3 regions of the Capsulimonas sp. genome follow, and region 2 is predicted to be linked to each of the others. Evidence: riboswitches for the same ligand, from Rfam matches in the RefSeq annotation. Region 2 holds a riboswitch; each other region holds the start of a gene.
What was found. A riboswitch is a leader RNA that binds a small molecule or an ion and turns the genes downstream of it on or off. The one in region 2 is predicted to bind cyclic di-GMP.
Positions count from the first base shown of each region.

Region 1: linked by a shared signal. The riboswitch ahead of flgM (flagellar biosynthesis anti-sigma factor FlgM) and the one ahead of ABIZ35_RS04795 (hypothetical protein) in region 2 are both predicted to bind cyclic di-GMP.
Region 3: linked by a shared signal. The riboswitch ahead of ABIZ35_RS05225 (nuclease-related domain-containing protein) and the one ahead of ABIZ35_RS04795 (hypothetical protein) in region 2 are both predicted to bind cyclic di-GMP.

Region 1 covers NZ_JBDSQY010000224.1:1,276-17,877, reverse strand. The annotation lists gene ABIZ35_RS16665 (hypothetical protein) at 54-614, shown strand; gene ABIZ35_RS16660 (GrpB family protein) at 638-1,216, shown strand; gene ABIZ35_RS16655 (glycosyltransferase family 2 protein) at 1,316-2,209, opposite strand; gene ABIZ35_RS16650 (hypothetical protein) at 2,356-3,036, opposite strand; gene ABIZ35_RS16645 (decaprenyl-phosphate phosphoribosyltransferase) at 3,177-4,151, opposite strand; gene ABIZ35_RS16640 (PKD domain-containing protein) at 4,154-5,530, opposite strand; gene ABIZ35_RS16635 (TIGR00282 family metallophosphoesterase) at 5,600-6,385, opposite strand; gene rny (ribonuclease Y) at 6,482-8,011, opposite strand; gene ABIZ35_RS16625 (RecX family transcriptional regulator) at 8,250-8,930, opposite strand; gene recA (recombinase RecA) at 8,944-9,963, opposite strand; gene ABIZ35_RS16615 (competence/damage-inducible protein A) at 10,156-11,427, opposite strand; gene ABIZ35_RS16610 (ParB/RepB/Spo0J family partition protein) at 11,509-12,441, opposite strand; gene ABIZ35_RS16605 (ParA family protein) at 12,428-13,207, opposite strand; gene flgM (flagellar biosynthesis anti-sigma factor FlgM) at 13,469-13,777, opposite strand; cyclic di-GMP riboswitch class I at 13,847-13,963, opposite strand; gene ABIZ35_RS16595 (peptidase) at 14,151-14,894, opposite strand; gene ABIZ35_RS16590 (glycosyltransferase family 39 protein) at 15,005-16,602, opposite strand, start outside.
Region 2 covers NZ_JBDSQY010000069.1:35-7,058, reverse strand. The annotation lists gene ABIZ35_RS04830 (hypothetical protein) at 1-189, shown strand, start outside; gene larB (nickel pincer cofactor biosynthesis protein LarB) at 213-965, opposite strand; gene larE (ATP-dependent sacrificial sulfur transferase LarE) at 955-1,842, opposite strand; gene ABIZ35_RS04815 (aldo/keto reductase) at 1,960-2,817, shown strand; gene tnpA (IS200/IS605 family transposase) at 2,987-3,448, shown strand; gene ABIZ35_RS04805 (hypothetical protein) at 3,531-3,947, shown strand; gene ABIZ35_RS04800 (HAD family hydrolase) at 3,916-4,452, shown strand; cyclic di-GMP riboswitch class I at 4,542-4,640, shown strand; gene ABIZ35_RS04795 (hypothetical protein) at 4,783-5,088, shown strand; gene ABIZ35_RS04790 (SDR family oxidoreductase) at 5,200-6,186, shown strand; partial or broken gene ABIZ35_RS04785 (SDR family NAD(P)-dependent oxidoreductase) at 6,171-7,024, opposite strand, start outside.
Region 3 covers NZ_JBDSQY010000075.1:457-6,208, reverse strand. The annotation lists partial or broken gene ABIZ35_RS05240 (hypothetical protein) at 1-230, shown strand, start outside; gene ABIZ35_RS05235 (glycoside hydrolase family 95 protein) at 371-2,764, shown strand; gene ABIZ35_RS05230 (Gfo/Idh/MocA family oxidoreductase) at 2,904-3,944, shown strand; cyclic di-GMP riboswitch class I at 4,180-4,281, shown strand; gene ABIZ35_RS05225 (nuclease-related domain-containing protein) at 4,438-5,175, shown strand; partial or broken gene ABIZ35_RS05220 (PAS domain-containing protein) at 5,172-5,752, shown strand, end outside.

The DNA of each region.
Region 1 (16,602 bases), on a different contig from region 2:
ATTGTGTTGTAGAGTAAATGTATCAGCTCTGCTACGTAGCCAGGACTCCAATAATGTCGCTTATAGCATCTGAGCAGGCGGTCTCACGTGAATTGAACGCTGGAGAAACTCTTTTATGGACTGGAAGGCCGGATCCGGTGCGATCGATGCGGTCAAGTTTGGGGCACTTTGTATTCGGCGTTGTATGGACTGCGTTCATAATCAACGCGATTGTGGTTTCTCACTCAGGCAATCGCGGCGAATCTGGATTAGGCAGGCTCTTTGGGATGTATGGCCTGATCTTCGACCTCTTCTTTGTTCCATTTATCTTGGCCGGCGTGTGGCTGTTATCTCACCCGCTGCTTACTTACCGGTTTGCGCTAAACACCATATATGCGATCACTAACAAGCGCGTCTTGATTATCTCTTCGGGAAGAAACAAGAAGGTTTGCACCTATTTCACGGACTCGATCAACATGCTGGAGCGAACAGATCACGCAAACGGAACTGGGACGGTAGCATTCAACCGAGATAGTGATGGAGATTCACACTCAGTAGATGCGGAGTTTGTTGGTATTCCGGATGCACGCGTGGTGGAAGAGCTGATACAGAAGACCTTCGACGCGCCGCGATAATCCCAGTATGGTAAAGTATTGCTATGTCGATTGAGATTATCCCCTATGCTGACCGCTGGCCTTCCGAGTTCCAGCTTATCGCGACTCCGCTGCGTGATCGGCTTGGCGATCTAGCGCTGCGGATCGATCATATTGGCTCCACGGCGGTCTGCGGGTTGCCAGCCAAGGACGTGATCGATGTGCAGGTCACGGTGAGGTCTCAGGACTCTGAGGATAGGATTGTCGACAGCATTTGCGCCTTAGGTTATGTTCACTTAGAGCACATTCGAGGGGATCATTTGCCTCTCGGCATGGACACGACTTCCGAGCGCTGGGTGAAGTTATTCTTTCTGACGCCACAGGGACAGCGCCGCGTAAATCTCCACGTTCGGGTTGCGGGAAACCCCAATCAGAGGTATGCGCTCCTGTTCCGTGATTATTTGAGGGCGAACCCAATAGCCGCTGAGGGGTACGCGGAAATCAAGCGGCAGCTGGCGCGCTATCATCCAGATGATGAGGATGCTTATTATGATGTGAAAGATCCTGTGTGCGACATCATCATGGCTGGTGCGGAGGTGTGGGCTGCCATCAACGCGTGGCGGCTTGGGTCTTCGGATGCTTAGATTGTGACACGCGATGCAGGGTGGGAACGGGGATGGCGCGGACATGGAAAAGGCTCCGACAGTGCATATTCGTGATGCACTGTCGGAGCCTTTTCTTGGCTACGCCTTCGCCGCTTGCGGCGAGAGGCTCTTGGTGGCTTTCAACTGCTGCGCGAGCCATCGGTATTTGTAGAATGAGCCGATGGCGTAGAGCTTGAGGGTTTTCGGGAGCTTGGCGGCTGGATCGCCGGCGAGCTTCATCGGGATTTCGTCCGTGTTGATACGGCCGTGCTGCGCGACATGGTCGTTGAACCGCTGGGTCTGTTCCCACCACCAGCAGCGCTCTTTCCAGCTGTCCGTGAGACGCTCCTTGAGACGCTCGATGACGGTGTTGTCCCACTTGAAGTGGTGGATCACCGCGCGGGGAGTCTCCCACTTCACTTTTTGCTCGAATGTCGGATCGTGGTTGCCGAATTTGACCGCGACGGTCGCCTTGCTGCACACAACCTTCATGGAGCGGCCTTGCAGCAGGACGCGTGTCAGGCGGTTCCCATAAGGGAATTGTTTCCAGAGCGGGATGTCGGGGTCGAACGCCGGCAGATTGCCGTTTTCGGCGATGCGGTCCAGGAAGTCGCCGCCCACACAGTTGACGCCGCGAGCGTCCCACTGGCGCGTCAGAACGTCCAGCGTGTCCCAGTACTGCTGGAGTTCATCGGAGTCCGCCCATACGATCCAGTCACTGGGCTGGCACATCGTCGATTGAATCTTGTCATGGTAAGCGCGGATCGCCATCGCATCGAACTTGCAGTCGATCTTTCCGCACCAATCCACACCCACGCTTTTTAGGGTGTCGGCCACCTCGGCGTGAATCCGCTCTTTGTCTTCCGGAGACAGATCGCTATCCACATGGGCCGAAATCAAGAACCGTTCGACGCCGATCTTGCGATAATGCGCGACGAACTGCGGCAGCCAATCGTGGCGCCAGGGATCGATCGTCATTATGAGGTTGATCATGCGGTCACTCCAAGACGTATATTCACTCTATAATAGTACCTCAACGTCATTCAATTTATGAAACAGAGTCAAATGGGGAAGGGTTCCAGCACAAAAACGGCCCCAGGCGTTTGCCAGGGGCCGCTTTCATGTCGATCAAATACGAGCTACGGCGTAGTCGTCGTGGTGGTGCTGGAGCCATCCGCAGGCGCTACCGTCGTTGTCTGTTCCGTTGTCGTGGTCGTCGAGGACGAGCCGGCATCGGCGGCCGGAGGAGCCGGGGGCGCTTCCGCTGCTGGAGCGGGGGGCGTCACGACAATGGTGTTATTGGTCGGCGGGGGGGGCGCAGGCTGCGGAACGACGATCGTTGTGGGCGGCGCGACTGGAGTGCTGACACCGCTCGGCATAGTGATCGGCGCGGGATCTGGCGCGGGCGCCGCGCTTGGAACGGTCGTGCGAACCGTGACATCCGCCTGCGGCGGAGTATTCGGCCGTGTGAAGTGGACGGCGGCCATGACGAACAAGATCAGGGCGACAATGCCCAGCAGAACGTAGAAGCCGGTCTTGCTATTGGTGGCTTCGTCGCGCTCTACGGCGGCATACTGCTGTGCGGCGTCTCGCTGTCCCACGGCGGCGTTCCGCTCGGCGGCGACGCGATTCCGATCGGCCAGAGCGACATCGCGCTCCAGGGCGGTCCCTGCGGCCACGTTCAGGGCGGCGTCCCGCTGGATCGTGCTGTCCGTCGCAACGTCCAGTGCGGCGTTGCGCTCAACGGTGCTGTCGGCTGCGATGTTCAAAGCCGCATTGCGCTGCGCGCGAAGGGCTTCCTTTTCCAAATCTGTCGCCATGTCTTCTCTCCTGTATAAAGTGCGTGGTTAACGTTTTGCCATCCGATGGCGTCTTGCGAAGACACACATAAGTGTGCAAGGCTATGCTGGAGGTTTACCCGATGCGTCGGTCCGCGAAACATCGTCGCAGGGATCGAAGATCAGTGGGTGAGATGCGAGAGGAGGGGATCGAAGACGTGCGAGACGATCAGCGCCGTGGTGACTCCCCAGAGAGCGATATTGATGAGGGTGGGGCGATCTTCAAGGATGACGGCGTCCGGCGACTCTCCGAGCATATGACGATGCATCAGATACAGATACCGAAAGATCCCGTAGATGACGAAGGGGATTGTCACCATCAGGTAGTGATGACGCGCCGCGGCATCTGACTCGATGGTGTAGAGCGAGTACGACATCAGGCAGCTGGAAGTCACGATGACGATCATTTGGTCCAGCATGCCCGACGTATACTCGTTCAAAATACGCCGTGTGCCCGTCGCGCCGCTGCGCTCCATCGCGATCAGCTCGGCGCGACGTTTGGAGAGGCCCAGAAACAGGGCCAGCATCAGCGTACAGAGGATCAGCCAGTTGGAGAGGCCTGCCTGGATCAAAACGACCCCGGCGATGGCGCGCAGCACGAAGCCCGCCGCCAGCACGAGCACATCGATGATGACGATATGCTTGAAGTGGAACGAATACCCCAGTGTCAGCAGGAAATACAGAATCGCGACAGCGCCGAACATGGGATTCAGCGCCACAGCTCCCCCCAGTCCGATAGCGCCGAAGATCACGGCGGCCGCAATGGCGACCTTGGGAGGAAGTTCACCGCAGGCGATCGGGCGCCGGCGCTTGCGAGGGTGACGGCGGTCGCTTTCCTGGTCCACCAGGTCGTTGATCAAGTAAACGACGCTGGAAAGCAGACAAAACAGAAGAAAGCCCCCTCCAACGAGCTGGAAGTCGTTGAGCGGGTGGCGCCGATCGAGAGTGAAAAGAAGCCCGGCGAGCACGAGGAGGTTTTTCATCCACTGCTTGGGGCGCATCGCGACGAGAAGCGCGAGTGGGACCGGCCGCCGTTTGTGCGGCCGGTCCTCAAGCGGAGTGGGAAGCGGTTCGTTCATGGGATCGGGCAAGCCCATACTTAGTCTTCGACCTTGATGACCACGGTCGACACGACAGGCTTCTTAATTCCGTCCACGTCGCTGACCGTCAGGGTCACCGTGTGCGTCTCGTTCGGCTTTGTGAACACTTTGGTGATTGACTGACCCGTCGCTTGCTCCGTGACGCCATCGGCGGCGTCGAAGTCCCAAGAATAGTGCAGCATCGAGGCGCCGCCTTCGGCCCGTGCTTTCAGAGTTACGGTGTCGTTGGCGGCGACATCCTGCATGTCTCCGGCCCAGGCGGTGATCGGCGTATTGTCATTGACGAGGCTGATCTTGCCGATGTAGGTGACCGAATAGCCGTCGCCGCTCACCATCACGCTCTGCAGCGGCGAGCTATCAGAACCGGCCGGGAACTTCAGCGCGCTGACCGGGATGCCGACGGGCAGCCAGGCCGTGCGGAGATCTTCTGTATCATCGACGGAGCCGACCCCGGGCACATCGCGTACGATGTCGTACTGAGCGCCATTGGCGAGCGTAAACAGGAAGCGAATATGGCTGACCGGCGGCTGCCATGGCTGATCCGCAGGATCAACCCCGCGCTGTGGAAAACCGCCGCCCGGGAAACCGCCAGGGCCTCCAGGAAAGCCTCCTCCTCCTGGCATAATGCTAGGAGAGCCGCCCCTGCCGCCGCCCCGTCCGCCTCTGCCGCGTCCTTGCATCAAATGAACCTGGGCGCCGCCGGTGTAAACCCCCGAGCGCACCCCTGGGCTATCTATGAACGACTGTGGCATTATCTGAGGCCCGCCGCCAAACCCACCGCCGCCGGGATAGGCGCCCCCGCCTGGGTACGCTCCGCCGCCCGGATAGGCGCCTCCGCCTGGGTACGCGCCTCCGCCCGGGTATGCGCCTGGTCCTCCGCCGGGATAGGCTCCTGGAACTCCATTTGTGTTATCCGATTCCGGAGCTGGGGGAGGAGGACTGGCTTCATCTCCGAAACGGATATAGAACTGCATGATCCGGTTCGTGGCAGGGGTTCGATCGCCCAGCTCGATTGGTTTGCTGAAGGTGATCCTGCCGCCGGAATAGAGACCGAAGGTGGTAATCTTGAGTGAGTGGGTATTTCGGTACGCAAGCTCGGTGGTGTCGGCTGCGGCGCCCGCGCCCCAGTTCTGGGTCGTGACGCCAAGCTGGGCCGCTGGCTGGCCGCTGTAGATCACGGTTTCCGAGGGATCGAGCTTCGCGACGACGAGGCCGCTGGGCGCATTGACCGGCGCGGGCTTTAGCTTCGCTGAAGGAAGCGGCAGTCTGGGAAGCGGCGTGGCGGCCGGCTTCTTAGGCTTCGCGGCCGAGGCCGGCAGGATCAGTGCGGCGGCTGCGAAAATGGCGGCGCCGCGGAGAATATTGGAACGTGTCATTGATTGCTCTCCCATGGGAAAGGACTGGAAAATGAGATTGATAGTAAACGATTTTTGATCGTGAATAACTTAGTGAATATCCCGAATCTGAACGCGCTGGATCTGTGTCGCGTGGCCGGTGTCCGGATCGACATCGGCGACAATGCCGCACAGAACGACTCCGCCTTCGGCGACTTCAAATCGGTTCGGCATCTGTGTGACGAACTTCTGGACGACAATCTCGGCGTTCATGCCGATGATGGAGTCCTGCGGCCCGCACATTCCGACATCCGTGATGTACGCTGTCCCTTTTGGTAGGATCCGCTCATCGGCCGTCTGGACATGCGTATGCGTGCCGACGACGACACTGGCTCTTCCATCCAAATAATACCCGAAGGCGGTCTTCTCCGAAGTGGCTTCCCCATGAAAGTCGAAAAAGGAGATCTTTGTCTGCCCCTGGAACGATTCCAGAATCTTATCGGCGGTGCGAAACGGATCGTCCAGCGCCTCCATAAAGACGCGTCCCATCATGTTGGCGACGCCGACGCGCACCCCGTTTTCCGCAGTAAATACGCGGTAGCCGCTTCCCGCCGTTCCCGGAGGGTAATTCGCCGGGCGCAGGATACGCGGCTCCTGGTCGAGATAGGGGACAATATCCCGACGGTTCCATGTATGGTTGCCGAGCGTAATCACATCCGCGCCGTTTCGCAGAAGCGATCGGGCGATCTCCGGCGTAATCCCAAGTCCTGCGGCGGCGTTCTCACCGTTCACGATCGTGAATTGAGGCGAGTACATTTCTTTCAGGGTCGGCAGCATTGTTTCCGCCGCTTCCCGCCCAACCTTGCCGACGACGTCGCCGAGCATTAAAATTCGCACGTTGTCCGTAACTCTTTCTAAGATCTCCCCCAGCTTGCGCCGGGAAAGACCGATCCATCTTGGTGGTATCGACCTGCCCTGTGCAGCCTCTATGGGCTACTTGGCGTAGTCGATGGCGCGTGTCTCCCGAATCACTGTCACTTTGATTTGACCGGGGAACTCCATTTCCTCTTCAATGCGCTTGGCCGCATCCCGCGCGAGCTTATGCGCCTGCACATCGTCCACGATCTCCGGACGGACCATCAGACGAATCTCGCGGCCCGCCTGGACGGCGTAGGTCTTTTCAACCCCTGGAAACGAGTCGGCGATTGTTTCCAGCTTTTGGAGCCGCTTGACATAGGACTCCAGCATTTCACGGCGCGCTCCGGGGCGGGACGCCGAGATCGTGTCAGCGAGCTGCACGATGACATCCTCGACCGTGTGGGGCGGAATGTCATTATGATGCGCGCCGGCGGCGTAGGCGGCCGCTTCGCTTTCGCCATACTTCAGCATCAGCTCCTGGGAGAGCAGGGCGTGCGGACCGTCGGCGTCGGGCACGATCTTGCCCATGTCGTGCAGCAGACACGCCCGCTTGGCGATCGTAATGTTCGCGCCAAGCTCCGCCGCGATCGTTGTTCCTACCAGACAAACCTCAATAGAGTGATCCAGCAGGTTCTGGCCGTAAGAAGTTCGGTACTTCATGCGGCCGAGCAGCTTGACGATCTCCGGATGCAGTCCGGTGACGCCCGATTCCATGACGGCGCGCTCGCCGGCTTCCTTGATGATGGCGTCGACATCTTCCTGCGCCTTGGCAACGATCTCTTCGATCCGTCCTGGGTGGATGCGTCCGTCAATGACGAGCGCTTCCAGCGCCAGGCGGGCGACTTCCCGGCGCACGGGGTCGAACGAAGACAACACGACGGCCTCGGGCGTGTCGTCAATGATGACATCCACGCCGGTCAGCGTTTCGAAGGCCCGGATATTGCGGCCTTCGCGGCCGATGATCCGGCCCTTGATGTCGTCGGACGGCAGGGGGACCACGGAGACGGTCGTTTCGCTCACATGGTCGGCGGCGATCCGCTGGATCGCCATGGTGACGATGCTGCGGGCGCGCTTGTCGCCTTCGTTCTTGGCTTCTTCCTCGATCTGCATGATCATCCGCGTCGCTTCGTGGCGCGTTTGATCCTCCAGCTCTTTGATGAGCGCGTGTTTCGCTTCCTCTCCGGTCATGCCGGAAACGCGCTCCAGTGCGTCCTGGTGGAGCTGGCGCAGGGCGGCTGCTTCTTTATGCTGACGGTCGATCTCACGCTCACGCGCACGCACGGATTCCCATTGCCGATCTAGCGCGCCGAGCTTTCCATCGAGCGTTTCTTCTTTTTGAGCCAGTTTCCGCTCAAATTTCTGCAGTTCCGCGTTTTTTTCTTTCAGTTCGAGCGCGCTCTCGTCGCGAAGCCGCTGTGCTTCCTCGCGGACTTCGAGCAGCGCCTCTTTATTGCGTGTCTCCGTATCTCGGCGCAGCTGCTCTCTCTCCCGATCGGTCTCCTGCGCGAGCCGATGGATTTTTTCTTTTTCCGGTTTGATCCAGGCAAAAAATAAGACGATTCCCCCGACCCCTAGTATGGCCGCAGGGACAATGACTTCCCACATATATTATCGTTCCCTCACCCCAAGATTTTGCTGAGGTTGAGCGGACGGTGATCGCTTGTTAATGACATACACATGTCACGTTCAGTCGCTTATCCGTCATCAGTACTGGCGGACTGATCCGTCTTATTTCACGATTGCCTACTCTTATTCCTGCTTTTCTGGATCTGGTTTTCCTGGTTTCCTTGCATCACGCATTTATTTTTGTCGTTATTGGGAGAATTATTGGTTGTGGGCTGTTTTAGTCGTCATCATCGTTGGCGTCAGTGAAGTCGTCGTCGGGCGCGGCGAAGCTTTCGTCGACGACGCGCTTGCACGTTTCCCAGCCAAATCCGCGGCGCTGGAGGAAGGCAAGCAGGCGCTGGCGCTCCGCGCGCTGGACTTCGGGATCACTGCTCAGCGCGCGTACTTTCTTGCGCGCGGCGGCGCGGGCGAGCGCGATTTCGTCATCGTCGGTGACCTCGGAGAGCGCCTCGCCGATGGTGTCTTTGTGGACGCCTTTTTGGTAAAGCTGGCTGGAGATGCGCCGGCGGCCGACGGGGCGTGATCCGGCGACGTTTGTTTTCGCCTGGACCCATTGCTTCGCGAACTGGGAGTCGTTCAATAAACTCAGCTCGCGCAGCTTTTCGATGACTTGAGCGGCGATCTCTTCGGGATATTCGTCTCGGCCGAGTCTGTCTCGTACTTCTTTTTCAGAACGAGCGCGGGTTTCGAGGTAGGTGAGGGCGGTTTCGGTGGCGCGGTGCAGCTCTTCCGCGCCGGCGATCTCAGTCAGCTTTTCGGGGGTGATCTCCTGGCCGATGCGCAGGCGCAGAGACGCGGCGACGCCTTCGCCGACGCCAATGATGAATTGGCCGTCGACGAAGACGTTGATTCGTCCGGCGCGTCGCTGCTGGGGCTCCAGCGCGGTGATGTTTGGCATACGCGCTGAGGGGTTACTCGTCTGCGCCGATGGCGCCGACGGTCAGGATCTCCGCGGATTTTTCATCGCCGCGAATGATCTTCTCAATTTCCACCATGACGTCGGGATGCTCTTCCATGTACTGCTTGGCGTTTTCGCGTCCCTGGCCGATGCGCTGATCGCCATAGGTGAACCAGGAGCCGGCCTTGGTGACGAGACCGAGTTCGACGCCGATGTCGATGATGCTGCCCGAGCGGGAGATGCCCTTACCGAACATAATATCGAACTCCGCCTGTCGGAAGGGCGGGGCGACCTTGTTCTTGACGACCTTGACCTTGACGCGGTTGCCGACCATGTCGGTTCCCTGCTTGAGAGTCTCGATACGCCGGACGTCCAGCATGACGCTCGCGTAGAACTTCAGCGCGCGGCCGCCGGGGGTGGTTTCCGGGTTGCCGAACATGACGCCAATCTTTTCGCGGATCTGGTTGATGAAGATCGCGGCCGTATTGGTCTTGGCGATGGAGCCGTTGAGCTTGCGCATTGCCTGCGACATCAGACGGGCCTGAAGACCCATATGGCTGTCGCCCATTTCGCCTTCGATTTCGGCCTTGGGGACGAGGGCGGCGACGGAATCGAGAACGACGACATCGACAGCGCCGCTGCGCACCAGTGCGTCCATGATTTCCAAGGCTTCCTCACCGTTGTTCGGCTGGGAAACCAGAAGCTTATTGATATCCACGCCCAGGTTGCGGGCGTATTCCGGATCGACCGAGTGTTCGGCGTCGACAAACGCGGCGGTCCCGCCCAGCTTCTGTGCTTCGGCGATGATGTGGTACGCGATGGTCGTTTTACCTGAGGACTCTGCACCGTGGATCTCCGTGATCCGTCCACGCGGCACGCCGCCGATCCCGAGCGCAAGGTCCAGAGCGAGCGAGCCTGTCGAAATCGCCTCGACGCTTTGCTTCGGCGACTCACCCAGCCGCATGACCGAGCCCTTCCCAAACTGCTTTTCCAGTTGAGACAATGCAATTTCCAACGCCTTATCTTTATCCAAAACTAGTCTCCTTATGTCTGCTGTTAATCAGTGTGAGAGTGATCGGCAGATAGTATCCGCGAATGATTCAGAACAAGTGTACGATCTATTATAGCATAACTCTTTCGAGAATGCCAATAGGAAATTTATTCGCAAGTTTTCTTGCAATTAGTAATTGCACATAGTTAATTAAATTTAGTATGTGAGCTTTGCTTATGGAGACGATTTGAAAGTGGAGTCTTCCGGAGCGATGAGCCACCGCCGCACGAGCGCCAGTGCAGCCTGCGCCGCGCGCTGACTCACATCCTGGCGCCGTCCTAGAAACTGGTGATGCTGTGAACTCACGCCGCCGTCCCATGCAAGGCCGATATAAACCGTGCCGACTGGCTTCTTTTCGCTGCCGCCGGTCGGCCCCGCGATTCCCGTCACGCTGACTCCGATATCGGCGCCGGCAGCGACTCGGACCCCTTCAGCCATCGCGCGCGCGACTTCATGACTCACTGCGCCATGCTTCGCGAGCAGCTCGGAGTCGACTCCGAGAAACGTCTCCTTCGACTCGTTGGAGTATGAGACAATACCCAAACCAAAGACTCTTGAAGAGTCGGGAATATCTGTAATCCGTTTGGAAATGAGTCCGCCGCTGCACGACTCCGCGCACGCGACTGTGCGTTTCGATTGCTGAAGAAGAGTCACAACGGCGTATTCCAGCGACTCCGAGTCGATCCCGTAAATCACATCGCCGAGTCGCGCACGGATCGCCGACTCGCGTGGTGAGATCAGCGCCATGGCGGCTTCATCCGTGGAGGCGCGCGCCGTGACCCGCAGATGCACTTCCCCGGTCTTTGCGTAGGGGGCGACGGTAGGATTGCTGTCCTCCATCAGGTCTTTGACCTTCTCTTCGACCGTGGATTCGCCCATTCCGATGATTCGCAGCACACGGGATTTGATGACGGCCTTCTCGCCGGATGTTTTTTCCGCAAAAAACGGCTCCACTGTCTCCTCCAGCATGGGAATCAGCTCATTGGGCGGCCCGGGAAGACAAATTCCGTACTTTCCGTCCTTTTCGAAGATCGCGCCAAGCGCCGTCCCATTATTATTGGGAATTCCGCGTCCTGAGGCCGGGATGTCCGCCTGCTTCATAAAATGTTCGGGGAATTTGTCCCAGCCGCGCCGTTTTCCCATCTCTGTGAGACGCTGTACATGTGCAAGGTCTGTGACGAGGGGGATTTCCAGGACGCTCGCCAGGGTTTCTTTCGTCAGATCGTCCATGGTCGGGCCAAGGCCGCCGATGGTAATGACGATGTCCGCTCGCTCCAGCGCCTGTTTGAGCTCGGCAGTCAAGCGGTCGATGTTATCGCCGACCGTGGAGCGATGGTAGATAGAGATGCCCTGCCGCGAGAGCGCCTGCGCGACGGCGGCGGCGTCGGTGTCGATGGTCTGGCCGAGAAGAAGCTCGGTGCCGACGGAGATTACTTCTGCAATCACGAAATACGCCTTTCATTATTCGCCGGCGAATAACAAGTGAAAATTATTCGTCGGCGAATGAAACCAGTCGAAGTCCGAAATTTAGCGAATGCGGTCGAGAATACCTTCGACTTCTTCCGGATCGGAGAAATCGATTGTCAGCGTGCCGCCGCCTTTGGGGGAGGGGCGCAGAGCGACTTTCATGCCGAACGCCGAACGCAAGCGGTCTTCGAGGGCGATCCAGTGAACATCGCGAGCTGGGGTGGGAGGCGTTTCTTCGATTTCACCGTTCTGAGTAATCTTCAGCGCCAAACGCCGCGTTTCGGCGACGCTCAGCTGATTGGCGATGACCTTCTCCCAAAGCTTCACGCGCTGATCGGGGTCCTGCACGGAGAGCAGCGCTTTTCCGTGCTCTTCGGTCATTTGGCCGTCGGAGATGCTGACCTGCATTTCGAGATCCAGCTTCAGAAGGCGCAGGGCGTTGGCGATCGTCGGCTGCGCCTTGCCGAGCTGGCGTGCGAGCTCCGTTTGCGTCAGTCCGAACTGATCGAGCAGCTGCCGATAGCCTTTCGCCGCTTCGATGGCGTTCAAGTCTTCGCGCTGAATATTCTCAATCAGAGCGACGGTGAGGGATTCTTCGTCGGTCAGCTCACGGACAATCGCCGGCACAAACTCAAGGCCGGCGCGTTTGGCGGCGCGGAAGCGGCGCTCGCCGGCGACGAGCTCGTACTTGTTCTTGCCAGAAGCGCGTACCATAATCGGCTGCAAAATACCATGCGCGCTGATCGAATTCGCAAGATCTTCCAGAGCGGTGTCATCAAAGGAATCACGCGGCTGAAACGTATTCGCCTTGATACTCGTGACAGCGAGGCGCTGAACTGTATCCTGCGGGTTGTCCGGCGTCTTCGATTCCTTAACTTCTACTGGTTTGACGCTTTCTTCCGCAGGCGGCGCGGCTGGGCGCGCCGATGGGGGAATCAGCGATGACAGGCCACGCCCCAGACGGCTTTTCTCTGCGGGCTTACTTCTTTCCAATACTCACTACCTCCTGGGCCAAATCTGCGTACGCCTGCGCCCCCTTGGAGCGGGGATCATAAAGGGAAATCGGTTGCCCGAAGCTCGGCGCCTCACTGAGCCGGACGTTGCGGGGAACGATCGTCTCGGCGACGATATCGCCGAAATACTCGCGGACTTCGCTGACCACCTGACGCGATACGTTGATCCGCTCGTCATGCATCGTCAAAACGACCATTCCGATGGCGAGACGCGGATTGAGATGCGCCTGAACCCGATCGACGATCGTCATGAGCTGTGAGATGCCTTCCAGCGCGTAGAACTCGCACTGGATCGGGATCAGCACGGCGTCGGCGCAGGTCAGAATATTCAGCGTGAGAAGACCGAGGGAAGGAGGACCGTCGATCAGAACAAAATCGTAGGAGCCCAAAATAGGCTTCAAGCTGCGGCGGAGCGTGCTTTCGCGCGATAGCTGCGAGAACATCTCCATCTCGGCGCCGCTGAGATCCAGTGTCGCCGGCGCGACATCCAGTCCGGGCACCGTCACGTCCTTCTGAACGATCTTTGCGATGGGGACATCATCCACCAGCACGTCGAACATCGACATCTCCAGGGCGCTTTTGTCGATTCCAAGCCCTGTTGTCGCATTGCCCTGTGGATCACAATCGACGACCAGCACACGCTTTCCAAGCTGGGCGAGACTTGCGGCGAGATTGACGGCGGTCGTGGTTTTGCCGACGCCGCCCTTCTGGTTGACGACCGCGTATACTTTGGTCTCTTTATTCAATGACACACTGCCCCTATCTGACGAACTCACAACGCCGTTCAATTCGGCATGGGATTGCGAACTCCCTGCATAGAGTATACACCATGGGAGACGTCAAAGAAAAAGGGATGATGACAAAGAAAAAGACGCATGAGCAAAAGCTCATGCGTCATTGTAAAGACCGAATATTACCGTGTATGCCGGACAAGTCCCGGTTTGTTTCAGCAGCTGGTCCTGCAACGGCCGCTAAACGATAAGCGCACTTAGCAGTGCGTCCATAATTTAACGGATTCGATCCGCCTGGGCTCGGCGCACCATCTGATCGGCGATATCGGCGCCGCTGACCTTATATGTGCCGTCCGAAATCTGCTTCTGCAGTTTCGTAACCAAGTCGTCCCGTGTCTCGGGCGCGGCGTTCACCGCCTGCATAGCTGCGGAGAGCGTTTGCGCCTGCGACGAGAGCTGTACTTCGGCCGCCGGGGTGCCTGTGGTTCCCGTCGGTCCGTTTTGCGGCGTAGCCGCGACGCGCGGAGCCGGTGTGATCGATGAGACCTGTCCTGCCCGCAGTGATTCGTTGTTAGAGATTTTCATTTTAATGCCCCCAAATTACCCTATACTTAGATAGACGACAGTGATGTCGGCCTATACAAACGCGGGTGGTGCGGCGGCTTGGCTGTCATAGCAGAGCATGTCGAGCTCAATGCGCGAAATGCGGAAATCTGCCGTAGACCCTTAGCTTTGCGTCCTCGCCTTTCGACGAGTTTGCCTTTGTTGTCGCTCCTTATCATCGCGACAATATCATCATCGGCATATGCCGGGAAAATCTTTAGTGCTCCGTTAAGATTATAGGCAAGAAAGTATTTTTTCCAGATGTCAATAATACCAGTTTTCACGTAAACCCGTAAAATCGCGGATCAGGAACCTCTTTTATGGTCAAAACGGCCCGATTTGATCCGCGCGCATACTAAATTTTTTGACCGTAGGTATCGAAATCGATTTCCGGCAGCTCCGAAACGCCTTTGCGTAGTGTTTGCTCCCATTGCTGATGGATTTCAATCAGATCCGGATCCTTGTCCGTCATGCGCCGGCGGTGGTTGATGTCCAGCTCGTCACGATGGTAGATGCAGATATCGATCGGGGCGCCGACAGTCACGTTGGAGCGCATTGTGGAATCGATCGAGATCAGCGCATACTTCGCCGCTTCTTCCAGTGGCGTTTCCTGATAGCGGATGCCGCGCACCAGGATCGGCCGACCGTACTTCACTTCTCCAATCTGCAAAAACGGGCTGTCTTCGGTGGCGCGCAGGGGGTTCCCCTGGGGGTAGATCAGATAAAGATCCGGCGGCTGTCCGGCGATCTGGCCGCCGAGCAGGAAGTGCACGTTGTAGCGCAGCTCGTCGCGCTCCAGCGCCGCGCGGTCCATCTCGGACACTCGACGCACCTGCTCGCCGATCTCACGGGCGGCGTCGTACATATTCGCCACCGACGCCAGGCCTTTACCCAGATCGAAATCGCGTCCGAGCAGCGTAATGATGGACTGGGTCAGAGAAAGGCTCCCGCTGCAAAGCAGGATAAAGGCTCGCTCGCCGGGAAGGACAAACGTATGCATCTTGCGCGTGACGTTGACCTGGTCATAACCGGCGTTTGTTCGTGAGTCGGAGGCCATTACCAGACCGTGGCGCGTGTGAATCCCCAAGCAATAAGTCATAAGTCGTTCCTAATTCTCCGTCGCGGCGAAGCCGCACTCTTTATTATGCCCCAGGAACGGCCTTGTTCCATACACTTGCGATACAGACATGCAGGCATGGGGCAATTATTTTATTTTTTGATGTAAATCGTAATGGCGGGATTGGCGTAAAGCATGTCATGCGGAAATGGCGTGATCTGCTCGCCAAACAGGCGATATCCTCCGAATTGCGCCCCTACCCGATAATCCGCGCGCAGAGCGCCGAAGTATTGTGCGGCGTCCGCATTGTTGAGACGCACGGCGTCCTGAGTGTCGTACTGGCTCAAGATGACGAAAGTAGGACGCTGCTGCTGTAAGAGGGTGACATCCCAATCCTTATCTTGATAAATAATTCTATTTACTTCCTGCGGTGGAGTGAGCTGTTTCCAGGCGCCGGGACGCGGCGCCGTGAAGTATGGACTGAGCGGCGCGGTCTGGAACCAGGGCATTGTAGGAAACATGGCCTGAGCGCCCAATGCCGACTGGCTTTGTGTCCACGCGATCGCGCGATCGCGCGGATCGGTCTGAGACATAGGAAGCAGTAAAATTATCGTCCATATAAAAGTAAGCGCGCTGGTGATAAGTGCGCTTGCTAAAATTAAACGCCTTTGACTTGCCGCCGTCGACTCACCAATCTCAGCGATCGCTCGTCCAGTCCACAAACACAGAAGAGGAATCAGCGGCAGAGCATAGCGTGCGTATCGCACGGCCGCGAGGCCGATGAGAAGGTAGTAGGGGAGGGCGAATGCGGCGAGGAGACCGTCGCCTTGAGCGCGTCTGCGGCCAGCCCACACAAGAGAGGCGAGAGCCGCCAGCAGCAGCGGCCATCCGAGGCCGGCGCTTAAGTTGGTGACGATATGGTAGATGAAACCGCTGCCGGTGTTGGTGAACGTGTCGCCGGGCTGCTGGGACACATGCAGCGCTTCATAGCGGATATCGGCGATAAACTTGGCGTTTTCCAGGATTGCGCCCGGGCATCCGGCCACGAACGCCGCTGCAAAGCCTCCAATGGCCGCCACAGCTCCCAACGCCGCCTGGCGCCGCTCGGAACGCCCACGCAGATAAAGTGACGCCAGCAGGGGCAGCAGAGCAAGCGCGAGGTTATACTTGGTCGCCGCCGCTAAACCGGCGAAGATCGCGGACCAAATGAGCGGCTTCCAGGAGAAACGCTCGCTTTTCAATAACCGTGCGGCGAAAAGGAGCGAAAGGGTCGCCCAGAACGTCCCCGGGACATCGACCGTCAGCCAGTGGGAGTGCTGCGCGTGCATCGGCGCGATTGCCAGCAGCATCGCCGCCGCAAGTCCCACTCGGCGGTTCCAAAGCGTTTGTCCAACTCCATAGATCGCCACAACTGTCCCCATACCCATAAGCGCGCTTAGTATTCTGCCGATCAGATACAATTGCGCGAACTGCTCCGGATGCGCCACCGGGTCGGGCGCCAGACTTGGCGCCGCCCCAAACATCACGGCGAGGGTATTTGCGAAGTTGACGAGGTAGAGTTGAAGGGATCCGTAATTGTAGAAGTGCGGGAGCAGCTTGCCTTGCAGAGAGTTCATCCCCAGCGAATACCCAAGAACGACGGTTTCATCGGGATGGTAGCTGAAATAGTGCGTTGAACTAGGAAGGCCCCAGCCGATGCCCCAGAGTCGAAGGGCAAGTGAAAGCAGAAGAATGGCCGCGAGAGCGAAGC
Region 2 (7,024 bases):
TCCATCGCCGGCGGAAACAGTAATGAAGCTGACGGTGCATGCTCCGCCGTCAGCGGAGGAGAGGCCAACTGGGAATCCGGGGATAGTTCCGTGATTAGCGGCGGCGAACATATTCATAGCACCGCCAAGTGGCATTGGAGCGCGGGTGGCGTCAACGCCAACTTCGGCCCTCCGCAATTCCAGTACTAAAGCCTCTTCGATCCATCGCGCTCTTAGACGCTGACGATCCGATGCGCGTAGCAGGCGGCGCCGAACCCGTTGTCGATGTTGACGACGGCGACGCCGCCGGCGCAGGAATTGAGCATGGTGAGCAGGGCGGCGACTCCGCCGAACGCCGTGCCGTAACCGACGCTGGTCGGAACGGCGACCACGGGGCGGGAGACCAGTCCCGCCACCACGCTCACCAGAGCGCCTTCCATTCCCGCCGCAACCACCAGCGCCTGCGCGCCCTGCACGATCGGTAATTGATCCAGCAGCCGGTGCAGGCCCGCCACTCCGACATCGTAAAGCCGCTCCACTCGCGTTCCCTGCCATTCCAGCGTGAGCGCCGCTTCTTCCCCCACAGGCGTGTCCGCCGTGCCTGCCGTCAGCACCGCCACATAGCGTTCCGAGTCTTTGGGTTTGGGAAAATCGCCGACCGTAATCAGGCGGGCGAGGGGATGGTGGACGGCGCTGGGAAGCACGGCCTGCACGGCGTCGAACTGTTCGGGCGCCGCGCGTGTGGCGAGAACGCGTCCCGATGTTTCGAACAGACGCAGCGCGATCTGCGCCGTTTGATCGATGCTCTTGCCGGGGCAGTAAATCACTTCCGACATTCCGGTCCGAACGGCGCGGTGATGATCGAGACGAGCAAAGTCGCCGACGGATTCGTATGGCAGAGATTGCAGCGACGACAGCGCGGCTTCAATACTGACATCGCCGCCCTGCACCTGGCGAAGCAATTCGGCGAGGCGCTCAGTGTCCATTCGCCGCTCCGCTTGCAGTCAAAGCTGCGTTCAAACTGCCGCTTTTGTAACCGCTCAGTTCCACCGCGACGTAAGTATAACCAAGCGCTTTGAGGCGCGCGCTGATCTGTTCGCGCAGTGCGGGATCGAGAAGGCGGTTCATCTCCGCCGTGTCCACTTCCAGACGCGCGATCGTGTCATGGTGACGCACCCGGATCTGCCGAAATTGTAGATCGTGGCGCAGATAATCCTCGGCGGCGTCCAATCGCTCCAGCAGCTCGGCAGTGATGCGCGTGCCGTAGGGGAAGCGTGAGGAAAGGCAGGCCATGGCGGGCTTGTCCCAGGTCGCCAGCCCCAGCTGCTTGGAGATATGGCGGATCTCCGCCTTGGTCATCCCTACTTCCAACAAGGGAGCGCGGACGCCAAACTCCTGCGCCGCCTGCTGGCCGGGGCGATAGTCGCCCAAATCGTCATGGTTCGCGCCGTAGGCGATCCAGGGAATATTCTGGGCCCGAGCGACTTTTTCGAGATGCGTGAACAGTTCGGTCTTGCAGTAATAGCAGCGATTCGCCGGGTTGGAGGCGTAGTTTTCGTTGTCCAGCTCGCGCGCATCCACGGTCAGGACGGGAACGCCGATCTGTGTCGCCAGCGCCAGCGCCTCGTCGCGCTCTCGCCGTGCGTACGATTCGGATAGGGCGATGACCGCCAGCGCCTTGTCTCCCAGTTCATCGTGCGCCACTTTCGTGAGCAGCGCGCTGTCCGCGCCGCCGGAAAATCCGATCACGACGGAGCCCAGTTCGCGCAGCAGCGCGCGCAGGGCGTCGTATTTTTGTTCGATGGGAATCACGGCGTCGCCGGGGTTCTGGTTGACGGGCAAAAAACGGGTAAGTGTCGGCAATTTTGTGGGCCCTTCAAAAAGCTTTGCGTCCCTAGTTTACCCCCACTCGTCAGGCGAAAAACATTTAGGTACAATACTTGCATCGACTATTGCCAGCAGATCGGCGAGGAGAGAACTATGGAACGACGACCGTATGGACAGACGGGCTTGGACCTCAGTATTCTGGGCTTCGGAGCAATCATCGTGATGGATGTGACGACGGACGAAGCGGCGCGATACGTCGGCGAAGCGATCGACCGGGGCGTCAACTATTTTGATGTCGCGCCCTCGTACGGTAACGCCGAGACGATGCTTGGGCCGGCGCTGGCCCCGTACCGCGACGATGTCTTTCTCGCCTGCAAATCGGGCAAACGCGACGCCGTCGGCGCGCGGGAAGAATTGGAGGAATCTCTGCGCAAGCTGCAAACCGATCACTTCGATCTCTACCAGCTGCACGCCATGACCACGCCTGAAGACGTCGAGCAAGTCTTTGCTCCCGGCGGCGCCATGGAGACGCTCGCCAAAGCCCGCGAATCCGGCAAAGTCCGTCATCTCGGCTTCAGCGCGCACAGCGTCGAAGCCGCGTTGTCCCTGATGAACCAGTTCGACTTCGACAGCATCCTCTTCCCGTTCAACTTCGTCACCTTCGAAAAGGCTGGTTTCGGCCCGCAGGTGCTGGAAGAGGCCCAGCGCCGAGGCGTCGCCCGCCTTGCGCTGAAAGGCATGGCGCGCGGCCCCTGGCGCGACGGCGATCCGAACCGCAGCGAATACCCCAAACCCTGGTACGAACCGCTCGCCGACCGGACGGACGCCACCAAAGCCCTGCGCTACTGCCTCTCCCTCCCAATCACCGCCGCCATCCCGCCCGGCGACATCCGTCTGTTCCGCATGGCCCTCGACATCGCCGACGCCTTCACGCCTTTGACCGACGACGAACGCGCCGATGTGCAAATCATGGCCCAATCGGAAACGCCGCTGTTTACGATGGCGGCGTGAGATAAAATCACCAGGCTCAGTTGCATGGGCTGGAATCATGAAGCTCAGTAGATCGGCGCGACCGTTCGCAGTGAATGATCCCGGTTATGAAACCCGGGCCTGGGAGCGGCCGGGCCGCTAACCGTCCGTGCCGGACGGAAGAATTAAGAGATTATACGGAGACGGGACAATGCCGCTGGCGCCTCGTAATACAATCAACGTTTATTTGCATTTGGTGTGGGGAACGTATTTGCGGTATCCGTTGATTACCGCAGACAAGGAAGCGGCATTGTTCCGATGCATTGAAGCGGAGTGTGCGCGTCTCGGTTGTGAGATATTGGCGACGGGCGGCATGCCCGATCACGTGCATCTGGCGGTGACACTGCCAACCCCGCTGAGCGTCGCCAAATTGATGCAGCAAGTAAAAGGTGTCTCCTCAGCATTCGCGCGAGATCAGCTATTTGCGGGAGAGTTCTTCGGCTGGCAGGAAGGATATGGAGCATTCAGCTTCAGCCACTCCCAATGCAGTAAGATCATCGATTATATTAAAAATCAGAAGCTGCATCACGCAAAACAAACACTCTGGACTTCCGTTGAGGCCGCAATTCCGCAGCCGCCAACATCCTCTCCTCCGTCCGGCACGGACGGTTAGCGGTCCGGCCGCTCCCAGGCCCGGGTTTCATAACCGGGAAATCTTGAATACGGTCGCATTGTATTGACAATAAATGGGTTCCATGAAAAAGCATTGGATCGACTACAATTCAAAGCGCTGTGAATCCCCAATGACCTATTGGGTGCACATAGAAACCGCAGGCAACCGATGGCGCACAGCGGATGAGTTTACGCCGCCGATGCCCAAACCCACGCCTGGCCAGGGCTATTCCATGTACCGCGTGGAGATCGACCGCGCGGATTTGCGATTCGCGTCGCTCGACGAGCTGCGCGTCTGCATCGCGACATTGTCACAGAAGGCTATGCCGTCCAATATGATCTTGAGCCGCAAGCGCGGAACGGGATACGGTCCGAGCAACCACTGGCTTAACCGTATCCCCCTGCGCTCGATGGCGTGGCCTTATCGCCAGCGGGTGGTCAAATATTTACAGGCGGCGCTGACAGATTTTGAATCGCAAACTTCTCGTTCTCGATCTTGACGAAACCCTGGTGTATGCAGCGCGCCGTCCGCTCGAACGCGCGGCGGGCTTTGCCGTCGGCCCTTACTTTGTTTACAAACGGCCCGGCGTGGACGATTTTCTCGCCTTCTGCTTTGCGCATTTCGAAACGGCGGTCTGGACTTCCGCGACACGTGATTACGCCGAAGCCATTGTTCAGATCCTGTTCCCACAGCCGCCATCGTTTTTGTGGGCGATTGAGCGCTGCACCGTGCGTTACGATCCCGACTGCGATGCTCATGTGGGGACGAAGAACCTTGTGAAGCTCAAACGCCGTGGTTATCGATTGGAACAAGTGATCGTTGTTGACGACAGTCCAGAGAAGCATCTGCGCAGTTATGGCAATTTGGTGCGTGTGGCGCCGTGGACGGGGGATACGGCGGATGACGATCTGCTTCGGCTGCCGCGATATTTGCGGACATTGGCTAATGTGGAAAATGTGCGCACGGTGGAAAAGCGGCGGTGGCGATCGGAATCTGAACAATAATTGCGCGGTGCAATAAAACCCAGTAATTTTCACGGGGAGCAAAGACCGGTAAAATTCCTATAATAAAAGCACCTAACCCATCAATCGTTACTCGACAAAGGCAAACTCTCCGAAAGGAGAAGACGCAAAGCGATGGGCCTAACCCAAGTCTCCGCAAGGTGATGAGACATGGCAGCCACGTTTCCGAAAGTGCGAGTGCGTTAATATATATTGCAAAGCGCCCGGTTTCTTCTCACGAAGAAGCCGGGCGCTTTGTACGTTTCCGGCGCAACTAAATCGTGTCTTTCGTGTCTCCCTGAGTGTCGGAAGAAAATTAGGGGAGATGCCTGAATGAACGGAAAGCAAATCGGAGTGATGTGGATCGGGATCCTTGTGGTGAGTACGCTGCTGCTGTATCCGCCCTTTGTGATGATGCCAGATATGGGCGGGGCGCTGCGATCGCAAATCTCCAGCTTATTCGGCTCTTCGTCGGCCCCGCACCAGATCACGCTGATCAAATATGGACTTTTGTTCGCGCCGCCCGACGGAAGCATCAGCATTGACGCCGCACGCCAGTGGCCGCCTGTCGTGCTGGCGGCGCTCGTATTCAGCGGGCTGGTGGCGACTCTGAGAAGTCCTGGGGCGGCGCTTCGATAAACCGGGCGGCGCGACGAGCGAAGGAGTTCGGGATGCCGCCGACGTATAAGACCACATCGAACCGCTAAGTGACGGCGGCGAGAAAATACGGCTCCGGGTGAAAGTACAACCATGCCTCAAAAAGTCTTGTTCATCGGCGGCACCGGCATCATCAGCTCCGCCTGCTCGCAGCTCGCGGTCGAGCGCGGCGTCGAGCTTTATCTGCTCAATCGCGGGCGCAGCTCGCGTCCCGTTCCCGAGGGCGCCCGCGTTCTTCACGGCGACATCCGCGATCCAGAGTCGGCGCGCGCGGCGATTCAGGGCCTCAACTTTGATTCCATTGTCGACTGGGTCGCCTTCACTCCCGAACACGTCCAGACCGACATCGATCTGTTTACGGGACGGACCAGCCAATACGTCTTCATCAGCTCGGCGAGCGCCTACCAAAAACCCGTGGCGAGCCTGCCGATCACAGAGTCCACCGTACTGTCGAACCCTTACTGGGAATACTCTCGCAACAAGATCGCGTGCGAGGAGCTGCTGGTTCGCGCGTATCGGGAGCAGGGCTTCCCCTCGACCATCGTCCGTCCCTCCCATACCTACGATCAGCGCCTGCTGCCGTTCATGGGCGGCTGGACCGAGATCAACCGCATGCGGCAGGGAAAGAAGATCATGGTCCACGGCGATGGGACCTCGCTGTGGGTGATGACGCATCATCGCGATTTCGCAAAGGGCTTCTTGGGCCTGCTTGGAAATCCAAGAACGATCGGCGACGCCATTCAAATCACCAGCGACGAGGCGCTCACCTGGAACCAGATCTACGAGATTTTCGCCCACGCCTCTGGCGCCACGGCAAAGATGGTGTACGTTCCGTCGGCGACGATCGGCAAGCACTTCCCAGAATGGAATGACGGCTTGATCGGGGACCGGACCAACAGCGTAATCTTTGACAATACCAAGGTCAAGCGCCTCGTCCCCGACTTCGCCGCGACGATCCCGCTGTCGTGGGGCGCGCAGGAAGTAATCGACTGGTATGACGCCGACCCAGCGCGCCAGGTGGTGGATGTGGAGCTGGACGCTCGGATCGACAAGCTGATCGCGGCTCAGGAGGCGGTGTAGGGGAGGCCCTCATCCTCGTTATTCGACTCCGCCGCCTTTTGCGTCAGCACGGTTGTGGGCGAGGGCGACACTGGCGAATGACTTTCGCTTCCCTTCGCGCGCGCCGTTCCAATGCCGCCTGGCTCGGGCAGGACGGCGCCGGCGATCCGCAGGGCGACCGAGATGAGGTTGGGCGACAGACCATAAAGCTTCGCGCCAAGCTGTGCGGGGAGGGAGAGCACCGCTTCGGCTTTGCCGTGGCGCAGGGCGTCGATGATCTGCTTGGCGGCGGTCTCTGCGCTGATCGTCAAGCCCGGCAGCGAATCGCTGATGCTGAACCACGCGTACTCTTTTTTATTCTGGCCCTTGAAGATCGCGTTGTCGGGGCTGCCCGTGCGCATCAGGCCGGGGCAGACGGTGGTCACGACAACGCCGTCCTCCATCAGTTCGGCGCGCAAGGCTTCGGAAAGGCCGACCAGGGCGAACTTGCTCGCCGAGTACGGCGCCAGATGAGGCACGGGAATCTTGCCGCCGACCGAGGAGATGTTGACGATACGTCCGTGGCCGCGCGCCTTCATCTGCGGCAGCACCGCCTGCATCGTGTAGAGCGGCCCCCAGAAGTGCGTGTTGATCGCCTCTCGGTAATCGTCCAGCGTCAGGTCTTCCTCGGGGGAGACTTCGATCACGCCGGCGTTGTTGATCAGGACATCAATCTGACCGAAGCGCTTCGTGACGATCTCGATCAGATCGTTCACTTCGTCTTCTTTGGTGACATCGCAGGGAACCGTAAAGAGATCGACGCCCTCTGCGGACAGCTTCTGTTCCGCCGCCTTCAGTTCGTTCCCATCCCGCGCGCACG
Region 3 (5,752 bases), on a different contig from region 2:
TCACGACGAAGACCGCCTCACCCGACGGCTCCCGTGTTCTCGTCACCGGCGTTGGAAGCGATGTGTCGCTGACCGCTCCGGCGACCGGGGATTGGGAAAAATACGTCGATGTCTCCGGCGGTCCATTGAACGTCGCAGCGGCGGGAGACTATACGCTGACCATTCGGCCTGCGGATGCGGCGACCTGGAAACCCATCAATCTCGCGGCGCTGGTGCTGCGAAGGCGTTAATCCCTATTCTCGCGCTTCGCCAAGTTTCCCCTTTCCCAGCATGCGGATTCGCCGGGGAGGGGGAGACCATTCACGCCATTCCCATTGTCGTTGAACCTGTCGTTGAGCGGATTAGTTGCAGCTTTGTTGAGAAAATGCTAATGAATCGACGTGACCTTCTTAAGTCGGCCTTGCTCGCCGCGGCAGTGCCGGCAATTGCCGTTGAGGCGCTCGGCGCGGACAATCCCGCAAACGCGGAAAACAAGGGGACACGATCTCCTGCCGACAGCACTCCTTCTGAACCACAGCGGCTCTGGTACCCGAAGCCCGCGACAGTCTGGACAGAAGCGCTGCCTCTCGGTAACGGGCGCATCGGCGCAATGGTGTTTGGCGGCGCCCCTGAAGAGCGTATTCAGCTGAACGAGAGCACGCTCTGGGCGGGGCAGCCGCACGACTACGCAAATCCCGAGGGTCTGCAAGCTCTGCCCGAAATCCGCAAGGCGGTCTTTGCCGGCGATTATAAAACTGCTCAGGACCTTTTCAGTAAACACTTTATCGGCCGTCCCTGGGCGCAAATGCCCTATCAGACGTTTGGCGATCTCTCCTTGACGTTCACGGAAGGGGTGGACGAAATCCAGGACTATCGCCGCGATCTTGACCTGACAACGGCCATCGCCACGACGACTTATGTCTCGGGCGGTGTTTCTTACCGCCGCGAATACCTGGTGAGCGAGCCGGATCAGGTTCTGGTCATTCGGCTCACCGCCGATAAACCGGGCCGCATTTCTTATCGCGCCAAGTTCGGCAGTCCTCAAAAATGTACCGTAGGCGCAATGGGAGCGGACGTCACTATCGAGGGTGTCTCCGGGGATTCCAAGGGCCTTGAGGGCGCCGTCCGGTTTTCTGGTCTGGCGCGGCACATCCCGCAGGGGGGAACGTTAACCGCCGACGCCGACGGGCTTGTTGTGTCGCACGCGGACTCGGTCACGATACTGGTTTCGCTTGCCACCAGTTACAAGAATTACCGGGATGTCAGCGGCGATGCGCCGGCTCGCGCTCATCGATATCTGGCGGCGGCACAGAAGCGGCATTACGCGGATCTCCGGCGCGACCACATCGCTTCGCACAAGCGGCTGTTTGACCGTGTGGAATTCCGTCTTGGTAAAAAGGCAAGCAACGAGGCGACGGACCAGAGAATTTTGGCTTTCGGCCGGGGCGAAGATCCTGATCTCGCATCGCTCTATTTCCATTATGGCCGGTATCTCCTCATCTCTTGCTCACGACGTGGAGGCCAGCCGGCGACTCTCCAGGGATTGTGGAACGATTCGATAAGCCCTCCCTGGGATTCGAAGTACACAACCAACATCAATTTTGAGATGAACTACTGGGCGGCGGAGAAGATTGCGCTGCCCGAGTGTCATGAGCCGCTGTTTGCTCTGGTGATGGAGCTTGCCGAGGCAGGCAAGTCAACCGCGCAAAAGCAGTATGGCGCGCCCGGCTGGGTATGCCACCACAATACAGACGGATGGCGCGCGACCGCTCCGTGTGACTACTGGGGAGCCGGAATGTGGCCGACCGGCGGCGCATGGCTTTGTCTCCATCTGTGGGAGCATTATCTTTTCACGGGCGACAAGTCGGCGCTCTCGAAGCATTATCCCGCGATGAAGGGGGCCGCCGAGTTCTTCATCGCGACGCTGGTGGCGGAGCCGACACATCAGTGGCTGGTGACATGCCCGTCGCTCTCTCCGGAACATCAGCACCACCCCGACGCGGCGGTATGCGCCGGCCCTACGATGGACATGCAGATTTTACGCGATCTCTTCGACGCCTGCGTCAAAGCATCGGAGGTCCTGGGCGTCGATCCCCAGTTTCGAGAGACGGTTCACGGCGTACGGTCGAAATTGGCTCCCATGCAGATCGGAGCGCAGGGCCAGCTGCAGGAGTGGTTTGAAGATTGGGATGCGCAGGCGCCGGACCAGAATCACCGACATATATCGCACCTGTATGGACTCTATCCCAGCAGCCAGATCACTCGTCAAACACCCGATCTGTTTGCCGCGGCGCGGCGTTCTCTCGAAATTCGGGGGGACGACGGCACGGGCTGGAGCCTTGCCTGGAAAATCGCCGCATGGGCGCGTCTTGCCGACGGCGACCATGCGTATCGTTTGATACAAGATGCGCTGCGTCTCACGAAGGACGCCGGGACCAATTACGAAGGCGGGGGCGGGGTTTATGCGAACCTGTTCGACGCGCATCCGCCGTTTCAGATCGATGGCAATTTTGGCTTTGTCGCCGGAGTTGTGGAAATGCTCCTGCAGAGCCACACCGGCGAACTGCATCTTTTGCCTGCCTTGCCTAGCGCCTGGCCGGATGGGCAAATCAAGGGCGTGCGCGCACGCGGCGGATATGGCGTCGATCTGGAATGGCGTAACTCAAAACTCGTTAGGGCAACCATACGGCCGAAGTTTTCGGGAAAGGTCACAGTGCGCTGGCGAGAGCATCGTTGGAATTATGTAACGCACCCCGATAAGGCAATCGTGATCGCGCTGAAGTGAACGCTGCTCAATGGATTTAAAGGTCGTGACCACGAATATAGGTTCCCTCGAACCATTCGCGCAGGACAACGCGTCATCGCCGCCTAACTGTCGGTCAGCGTGTGAAGAGCGCAAGACTGACTGGGCAGGGAGGGCGTTTATGGAGCCTTTGCGAGTGGGCGTCGTGGGATGTGGCGTGATTTCGGGAACACATGGGGACGCGCTGCGGCGCTTGGAGGAAGAAGGATTGGCGCGGCTGGCGGGGACGACGGATGTCGTGCGCGGCCGGGCCGAGGAGTTTGCGGGCAAGTACGGCTGCAAGGTCTTTGAGTCGTTTGATGAGATGATCGCCAGCCCCGAGATCGATTCGGTGACGCTTTGCACGCCGAGCGGGCTGCATGGCCGAATGGCGACGCAGGCGGCGCGGGCGGGCAAGCATATTTTGTCTGAGAAGCCGCTGGATGTTTGGATCGACGCCGTGGATGAGGCGATTGCGGCGGCGAAGGCGGCGGGCGTCACTTATGGCGGCGTGTTTCAGGAGCGGTTTTCGCCGGCGGCGCGCAAGGTGAAGCGTGCGGTGGAGTCGGGCGCCTTTGGCGAGATCGTGCTCGCGTGCGCGGAGACCAAGTGGTATCGAAGCCAGGAGTATTACGACAGTGGCGACTGGCGCGGCACGTGGGCGCTGGATGCAGGCGTCTTCTCCAACCAGGGCATTCATAGCCTCGACAAAGTCCAGTGGCTGGCCGGCCCGGTCGAGGAAGTTCTTTCGGCGACTTTGACGCCGGGATTCCACCGGACCATCGAAGGCGAGACTCTGGGCGTCGCCACCGTGCGGTTCCAAAACGGCGCGCTGGGGACGATCACCATGACCACCCTGGCGTACGACGGTTTTCCCGAGCGGATCGATGTCAGCGGGACCAAGGGCAGCGCGATGCTGGTGGGCGACCATCTGGCGCATTTTACTACCAAAGACCCTTATGAAGACGAGTTCGGCGATCTGAGCGGCTCCGCTGAGACGCAGTCCAATACCTCGAAGGACCCGGCGGCTCTCGTCGGCGATGGGCATTACGGCAACATTCGGGATTTCGTTCTCGCCGTGCGCGAAGGACGTCCGCCCCAGGTCGCCGCCGAAGGCGCGCGGGATGCCGTCAATCTGCTGAATATGATCTACGCCAAGGCCAAGGTGGGGCCGTACGCGTAAGATGCGCAATCCTCCTACAGCTGGAAGGCTGTAGGCTAGGCTGGGGCGAAGTCAGCTAAAGCAGACTCTTGGGGCACGCAAACGTCACTCATCATCCTAACCTGCTTCAGCTGGTTTTGCCTCAGCCTAGCCCACATCTTCCAGATGTGGGCTTACGCATAATCCTGGTAAAAATACGGGTGAGCAAATCCCCGTAAACATCCTATAATGAAATCACCATAACCCACCAATCGCTGCTCGACAAAGGCAAACTCTCCGAAAGGGGAGGACGCAAAGCGCATGGGCCTATAACTGGACCGCCGTTGGGCGGCCCCGGCATGGCAGCCACGTTTCCGAAGGTGCGAGTGCGTGAAATAGATGATAGAACGCCCGGTCTCTTCTAGGAAGAGGCTCGGGCGTTTTGTCCGTTATGGCTCCCGGTGAGCCAAAATGTCCTATAAATTGCCAGAAAAGTGCTCTTGAGCCCTGCCTCCTTCATGCCGACAATAAACATATGAATGTGATTCGTCATGCGCGTTATGCGGACAAGGTCATGCGCATCGAAGGCGCGCTTGCGGTTTCCGGGGTGGGGGGCGGCGTGCTTCTGTGGACTCAGGCCGCTTACTTTGGCGGCTACGGCTTTGCGGCGGCGGCGTTTCTTGCGCTCGGCGGCGTCAATATCGGCGTCAAGGCGATGCGCAACTACAACCGTTATCTGCGCGGCGCGGAAGGGGAAGAAGCGGCGCTCGCGGCGCTGCTGGCGCTTCCCGACGGATATTCCTGTATCTCCAACTTCGTCGTCCCCGGCACGCACCAGGGGGACGCCGACCTGATCGTGGTCGGCCCGTTCGGTGTTCTGGTCGTCGAAGTGAAGACGTTCACCGGGCATTACGCGTGTCACGGCGATGCCTGGTTTCGGCTGCACGATGACGGCGTGCGGCAGCCGCTGCGCAGCAGCGTCACGAAACAGCTGAAGCGAAACCGCAAGGCGGCGCAGCATTATCTGGTGGACTGCGACAGCCAGTCGCCCGTGTACGCAGTCGCCGTCTTTCCCGATGCACTGAAGCTCGACTGTGTCCACCCGACAGCTCCCATGGTGCGACTGTCAGGTCTGGCGGACCATGTTTTGAGCCTGCCGCCCGCGCCGGGAGGACTGGACACGGCGCCGCTGGAGGCGCTGTTCGGCCCCACTCAGTCGCGTGAGGCGGATACGTCCGCAGGCCGAGAGCCAAGTCCAGGAATCTCTTCATGAATACCTCAACGCCCAGCGTTTTATGGCCGAAACGGCGTGTCCTCGGCACAGGGCTCGTGGCTGCGCTTTGCGCCGCCCTCTGTGAAACCGTCGAACATGCGCTGACGCCCAATCTTAGCAACTGGCAGTCGCATGTGATCGGGATTGTCACAGTCGGGCTTATCACCGGTGTTGCGGCCGCTTATCTGGCCGCTTTTTACGAGCGGATGCGGCGACGAATGCGGCGAGAAGAAGAGGCGCGCATTTGGGCGGAAGAATCGCTGCGCCGTTCGTGTGAATGCCTGGAAACCATTGTCGAGGAGCGCACCCGCGATCTGGAGGCCGCGTCAGAAGAAATGCGGCGTGAAGTCGAAGAGCGGCGGGAATCCGAGCAGCGGCTGCGGGAAAGCCAGAGCCGCATGCACGCCATTCTGACCGGCGCCCCTCTGGTCCTCTACGCCATGGACAATAAGGGAGTGATACGGCTGTCCGAGGGGCAGGCGCTGAGCGTCGTGGGGCTGCGCCCAGGAGAAGTCGTCGGCCGTTCGATGTTCGAACTGTACCGCAACGATCCGCACTCGCTCTCCATCATTCGCCG